3 regions of the Alcanivorax sp. genome follow, and region 2 is predicted to be linked to each of the others. Evidence: predicted binding sites of a transcription regulator. Region 2 holds the regulator's gene; each other region holds the start of a gene.
The links. Region 2 encodes sigma-54, which starts transcription at its own class of promoters, with help from an activator protein. Its sites were predicted from a motif close to TGGCACNNNNNTTGCTNT; they were not measured.

Region 1 (2,270 bases), 1.5 Mb from region 2:
ATGGACAATCCCAGCCCGGTACCACTGGCCCGGCCACTGACCATGGGATAGAACAGGGTCTCCTGCACATCCGCTGCAATGCCCGGGCCGTTGTCGATAATATCCACCCTCAGCACCAGACGGTGACGCTGGGAGCCAATGGTGAACTGGCGCAATACCCGGGTGCGCATGATGATGCGGGCATCCTCGGTATGTGACTCCAGCAAGGCCTGGGTAGCGTTGCGAATAATATTGAGCAACACCTGTATCATCTGATCCCGGTCGGCGATCACATCCGGCAGACTAATATCGTAATCCCGCCAGATCGCCACCCCCTGAGGATGTTCCGCCAGCAGCAATTGACGAACATGCTCCAGGCACTCGTGGACATTTACCGCCTTGAATTCCGGCGGTTTTCGCGGACCCAACATGCGATCCGCCACTGTGCGAAGCCGGTCCGCCTCATCAATAATGACCTTGGTGTATTCGGTCAGATCCGGATCTGGCAACGCTCGTTCAAGCAACTGTGCCGCCCCCCGGATACCCCCCAGCGGGTTCTTGATCTCGTGTGCCACCCCGCGCACCAGCGCCCGGGTTGCCTGATGGGCATGGATCAGCGCCTCTTCCCGGGTGATACGTAACAGTCGATCCAGCGGCTGCATTTCCATCAAAAGACTCAGCGTCTGGCCGGGTTCGTTGATCGGGCTGACCGAATAATCCACGGTTATTTCATAACCCGGGGCTACCGCCAGACGGGCCTCCCGACGTGTAAACGGGTGCTCATCCTGGATGCACTGGCGCAGGGCATCACGGGCTTCCTCGTCATCAAAAAAATAGTCGGGAAGCGGCTGCCCCATTGCACGGCTGACACTGGTCGCCAGCAGCATCTCTGCCGCTGGATTCAGATAGCGGACCTGCAGATTGTGATCAAGCATGACCACTGCAGTGCGCAGGTGATCGAGTAAACGTTTGTGCAAGGTGACACCACCCATCAACTGTTGGCCCATAACAGGGCATAAGCAATTATCAGGCCACCTCTGCTGACGCCGTAGATGCACGGCTTCAGGTCGTCACAGCGGAGAATGCAGACCCATGATGATGAGTGTAGCGGGATTCAGGGAAAGGATGCACCCTAATGGTGCATTATCGAGGAGTCAGAACAGGGCGCTGCTGGGCGGGGCGAGCCGGCTTCCCCCGGCCCGCCTGGTCGCCCGCACCCGCGGGCTTGCCCGATGACGCCGTTTCCCCCGTCCCGGCGGAGTTACCACGTCTCGCAGGATCACCGATGGTATTCGGGGCCCTGTTACCCCCATTACCATTACCCGGACGGTTCTGGAAATTCTGCACCGTGCTGCGATGCACATAGACCTGCACCGGCTCCGAGCTGATCAATACCTCATCATCCGGGCCCACCACCTTCACCACCAGGGAGTGAGTGCCCCGAATCACGGTATTCAGCTCCATACCAGCCTGCGCCTCCCCGTTATCGAACAGAACCAGACGATCCCCATCCTGAAGGGATGGCTTCAGATCCGCGACCACCGGCACCGGCTCCTGCGGATTACGAATGGTACTTTCCGGCTCAGGGCTGGTGATCACCAGAGAAACATACCCCTGAAACTGTTCTTTTTCCGCGGGCTGCGGGTCAACCCGCGGCAATTTGACCTGCTCCATAGGCACAGCATTGGGGGTACGCAGGTGCACCTCTTCAGAGGCACCACCATCCCCCGGGGGCTGATCACTGAAAATCACGTTGCCATTCTTATCGACAGATCGATATATTTTCGCGGAGCCGTTTGCCTTCTCCTCTTCAGCATCGACGCCTGTCTCTGCGTGAAGTCCGCCAGAACAGACAAGCAAACTGGCCAGCAGCATTCCTGTTTTCGTCATTATCGCCTCCCATAGACCTTCCCTGATTCTCACCCGACCACCGGGCGCAGGAAAGTGCCAAATGCACAAAATGGCGGTTACTTCAGAATAGCACAGACAAAAAAAAGCCCCCGACTGGCGGGGGCCCTCTTTCTGCAACTTCCCAAAAGGGAATTAGCAGGAGTAGTACATATCGAACTCGACCGGATGCGGAGTCATGTTGAGACGCTCGATCTCACCACGCTTCAGATCGATGTAGCCCTGCAGCATATCCTTGGAGAACACATCGCCTTCGGTCAGGAAGTCCATGTCTTCTTCCAGGCAATCCAGCGCCATGGTCAGGGTATGCGCCACAGTCGGGATATCCTTGGCTTCTTCTGCCGGCAGATCGTAGAGATCCTTGTCCATGGCATCACCAGGGT
Region 2 (2,270 bases):
TTGTCAGCGCCGGCCACATCATCGCCTCCGGCGATGCGGATACCATTCTCGGTAACCAGCAGGTACGGGATGTGTATCTGGGGGCGGACTTCAGGCTGTAAAAGGCAGTGAATAGTTAATAGTGAACAGTTCGCGAGGCAGACTTTCTGTCTTTCAAGCCCCGCAGCCGCGCACAAGCCCTAGACGCGGCTGCCTGCACCCAAACGGCGCCACGCCTAAGATCGCGCGCTGTTAACTATTAACTGTTCACTGTTAACTCCCTCCTCCTAGCACACAACAACCCTTGGCACAAATATTGCTTGTCTTACAGATAGACTGCTATTCTCAGGTTTTGGGGACCGACCAGCCTGAGCAGTATGAAGCCAAGCCTACAACTACAAATCGGCCAGCAGCTGACCATGACTCCTCAGCTGCAGCAGGCCATTCGCCTTTTGCAGCTGTCCACGCTGGACCTCCGCCAGGAGATACAGCAGGCCGTGGAAAGCAACCCTTTGCTGGAGCTGGCCGACGATTTCGGTGACGAATCCCTGCCTGACATTGACGAAGAACGTCAGGACGACCAGGAGCTGGATACCGAGCGGGACGATGCCCTGGAAGAGTTCGTGGACGGCGAACCCGGCATCGAAACGGAATGGGACGATGTCTATTCCGGCCAGACCAGAAGCGCCTCCGCCGCCCTACCCGACGATGCCGACGACTGGCAGCAGCGACATAGCGTGGCCGGCAACCTGCAGGACCATCTGCTCTGGCAACTGAATCTGACCCCCATGAGCGATGTGGACCGCATCATCGCCATGACCATTATCGAATCCCTGGACGATCGCGGCTATCTGACCGTTACCGTGGACGACATCGTGGCGATGATGAACGCCCAGGATGACCTGCTCACCGAAGGTGACGAGCTGGAAGCCGACGAAGTACTGGCCGTCCAGCATCGCCTGCAGCAATTCGATCCCGTAGGGGTGGCCAGCCTGGATCTGGCCGATTGCCTGCGTGTTCAGCTGCGTCAGTTACCCACAGACACTCCCTTCCTGGACTATGCCCTGGCCCTTCTGGAGCATCTGGAGCTGCTGGAAAAACACGATTATGCGGCCCTGCGCCGGGTGCTGCAGATCAGCGAGGAGAACCTGCTCGACGCCCTCTCCCTGTTGCGCACCCTGGACCCTGCCCCTGGCGAACAGATCGGTGAGAGCCAGGTGGATTATGCGGTACCGGACGTGATTGTGCGCCAGCATCAGGGCCACTGGCAGGTAAGCCTGAACGAGGAGGTACTGCCCAAGGTCAACCTGCAGCAGCAGTACGCCTCCATGGCCCGCAAGGCCGGGGGCGAGGATGGCCAGTACCTGCGCAACTGCGTGCAGGAAGCCAAGTGGTTCATCAAGAGCCTGCAAAGCCGCCACGACACCCTGCTGAAGGTGGCCACCCGCATTGTTGAAGTCCAGCAGGACTTCTTCGACTATGGGGAAGAAGCCATGAAACCCCTGGTTCTGGCCGACATTGCCGATGCCGTCGAGATGCACGAATCGACCATCAGTCGGGTCACCAACCAGAAATATATGATGACACCCCGCGGCGTCTTTGAGCTTAAGTATTTCTTCTCCAGCCACGTGGGAACAGACGGCGGCGGTGAGTGTTCCTCCACCGCTATTCGTGCCATTATTAAGAAGCTGGTCGCTGCCGAGAACCCCCGCAAACCGCTCAGCGACAACAAGCTTGCCAGCTTGTTGAACGAGCAGGGGATCAACGTGGCGCGCCGGACAGTCGCCAAGTATCGTGAGGCGATGAGAATACCGTCATCCAGCGCCCGCAAGCGTTTGGTGTAGGCGCCGGGACGGCCCAACGAGCAGGTAAAGGAGCCAGCCATGCAAATTAATATCAGCGGTCATCACCTGGAAATTACCGACGCTTTGCGAGCCTACGTAGGAGACAAATTCTCCCGTCTTGAACGGCATTTTGATCAGATTACCAGTGTCCAGGTGATTCTTTCCCCGGAACCCAAGACCCACAAGGCGGAATCCACCATCCATATCTCCGGGGCCGACGTCTTCGCCACCGCTGAAGCAGTGGACATGTACGCTGCCATCGACAAGCTGACGGACAAGCTTGACCGTCAGATCCTCAAACACAAGGAAAAGGCCGTCAGCCACAAACACGGCCACTGACCCCAAAGCGACAATTATGCGAGTTCGCGAACTACTCACCGAAGCACGCACCCATAGCGAGGTGCAGGCCAGCAGCAAGAAACAGCTGCTGGACCAGGTTGCGCAGCT
Region 3 (2,270 bases), 770 kb from region 2:
CGCCAGGCCTGGCCAAGCTGAACCACCGCCAGGCTGATAATCAGGGCGCCAAGCAGTATCTGTGTGGTCTGGCCGAACAGATTCAGGTTGGTGGGCCCGAGGCGCCAGACAATGACCAGCAGCGCGATATACAGGGGCAGGCTCATGGCCAGGTAAAAGAACAGGTCTTTCCTGGTGCTTACTTCCAGGGCACCGGCTTTCTTCGGCTTGAAGTAAGAGGAGCCTTGGGGGGTATTGCGTGCCCGCCAGAGGAAGAACATGCCGTACAAAAAGGCCACCGCGCCGGTGGTGGCAATGGCCCAGCGCCAGCCGTCATCACCGCCGTAAAGCAGCGCGAGGGACGGCAGGGTAATCGCCGCTGCGGCGGAACCGAAGTTGCCCCAGCCGCCATAGACGCCTTCTGCCAGGCCCACTTCCCGGGCCGGGAACCATTCGCTGATCAGGCGGATGCCCACCACAAAGCCGGCTCCCACAAAGCCCATCAGCAGACGGGTTACCGCCAGCTGTTCATAGGTGGTGGAAAGAGCAAACGCCCAGCAGGGAAGTGCGGCCAGCATCAGCAGCGAGCCAAACACCAGCCGGGGGCCGAAGCGATCTACCAGGGAACCGATAACCACCCGGGCGGGAATGGTCAGCGCCACGTTGAGAATCAGCAACGCCTTGATCTGGTCGGCGGTGAGGTCGAAGGCTTCCCGCAGGTGCCCCATTAACGGGGCATGCGAAAACCAGACAACAAAGGTAATAAAGAAGGCCAGCCAGCTAAGATGCAACAGGCGGATGCGTGGTGCGGAAAAATTCAGGATGTTCAGTTTGTCTGTGCTCATGATCACTCCATCACAACGGATGTGTTCGGCGGTTTCAGTGATTAAGCAAGGGTTGTGCCACTTTTTAAGTTGTTGTTTTTTAATGGAAAATATATTGGTGCATGAAAAATGATGAAATTTGGTGCGGCAGAATGAGGCTGGAGCACGATTCGCTGCCTGGAAGTCATCCTGTTTTGAGGCATGAAGCGTGGGCATGACTGGTGCACGACCGGGCTCGATATGGTGAGCCCGGCCGTTATGCTGTTCAGCCCACTTCGATCAGTTGTACGCGACCATCTTCGTCTACTTCTGCGATGTGTCCTTTGGGCTCATTCAGAAACTGGACAGCAGCCAGCACCAGGGCGGCACTGGCGGCAATCACCAGGAAGAAGGTGCTGGCGTCCACAAAGGTCAGTACGGTCAGAAAAATGACGGCGCCAGCATTGCCGTAGGCGCCCACCATGCCTGAGATCTGGCCTGTCAGCCGGCGCTTGATCAGGGGGACGGTGGCAAATACGGCACCGGCGCCACCCTGCACAAAGCAGGAACAGACCATGGTGGCGGCCATCGCCAGGAGCACCGGCCAGCCGCTGTCGATCTGGCTGAGCAGCAGAAAGCCGAGCAACAGGCCGGTGATCAGAATACTCAAGGATTTCTTTCGGCCAATGCGATCGGACAGCCAGCCGCCACCGGGGCGGGCTATCAGGTTGGTGAATGCAAAGCCCGATGCCAGCAGACCGGCTGTTACCGGCGTCACTTCCGCAAAGGTATCCAGGAAAAACAGTGGCAGCATGGATTTGACCGCCAATTCGGCACCAAAGGTAATGAAGTAGGACAAATCAAGAATGGCCACCTGTTTGAAGGGGTAGCTGTCCTGCTCCGGTGCGGGCTGTTGCAGGCGTTCCTTGTTCACTTTCCATATCTGGGAAAACTGAATAGCGGCCAGGGCCAGCACAAAGGCGGCTGCCGCCCCCTGTGTGCCTACACCATAAAGGTCAAAGCCCTGGGGCCCCAGGCGCCAGACGATGACAAACAAGGCCAGGTACAGTGGCAGGCTGGCCCCTATGTAGAAGAACAGGTCACGTCGGTTACTGACTTCCAGCGCTGTGGCCTTCTTGGGTTTGAAGTAGGAGGCTCCGGCCGGCGTGTTACGGGCGCGCCAGAGAAAGATCAGACCGTACAGAAAAGAAAGGATACCGGTGCAGGCGATCGCCCAGCGCCAGCCATCTTCGCCGCCGAACAGCAGGGCGAGGGAGGGCAGGGTGACATAGGAGGCAAAAGCGCCGAAGTTGCCCCAGCCGCCATAGACGCCTTCGGCCAGGCCCACTTCCCGGGCCGGGAACCATTCGCTGATAAGCCGGATGCCGACCACAAATCCCGCGCCAACAAAGCCAAGCAGCAGGCGTGTCACGGCCAACTGTTCAAAGCTGTTGGCCATGGCAAAGGCCCAGCATGGAAAAGCCGCGA

Region 1: the regulator sigma-54 is predicted to act here: its motif matches at 996-1,013, upstream of glnL (nitrogen regulation protein NR(II)).
Region 3: the regulator sigma-54 is predicted to act here: its motif matches at 867-884, upstream of KZ772_RS01800 (NarK family nitrate/nitrite MFS transporter).

The regions. Positions count from the first base shown of each region.
Region 1 covers NZ_CP080267.1:2,080,296-2,082,565, forward strand. The annotation lists gene glnL (nitrogen regulation protein NR(II)) at 1-986, opposite strand, end outside; gene KZ772_RS09635 (DUF4124 domain-containing protein) at 1,123-1,869, opposite strand; gene glnA (glutamate--ammonia ligase) at 2,023-2,270, opposite strand, start outside.
Region 2 covers NZ_CP080267.1:3,605,114-3,607,383, reverse strand. The annotation lists gene lptB (LPS export ABC transporter ATP-binding protein) at 1-101, shown strand, start outside; gene KZ772_RS16950 (RNA polymerase factor sigma-54) at 357-1,823, shown strand; gene raiA (ribosome-associated translation inhibitor RaiA) at 1,863-2,162, shown strand; gene ptsN (PTS IIA-like nitrogen regulatory protein PtsN) at 2,179-2,270, shown strand, end outside.
Region 3 covers NZ_CP080267.1:410,703-412,972, forward strand. The annotation lists gene KZ772_RS01800 (NarK family nitrate/nitrite MFS transporter) at 1-824, opposite strand, end outside; gene KZ772_RS01805 (MFS transporter) at 1,069-2,270, opposite strand, start outside.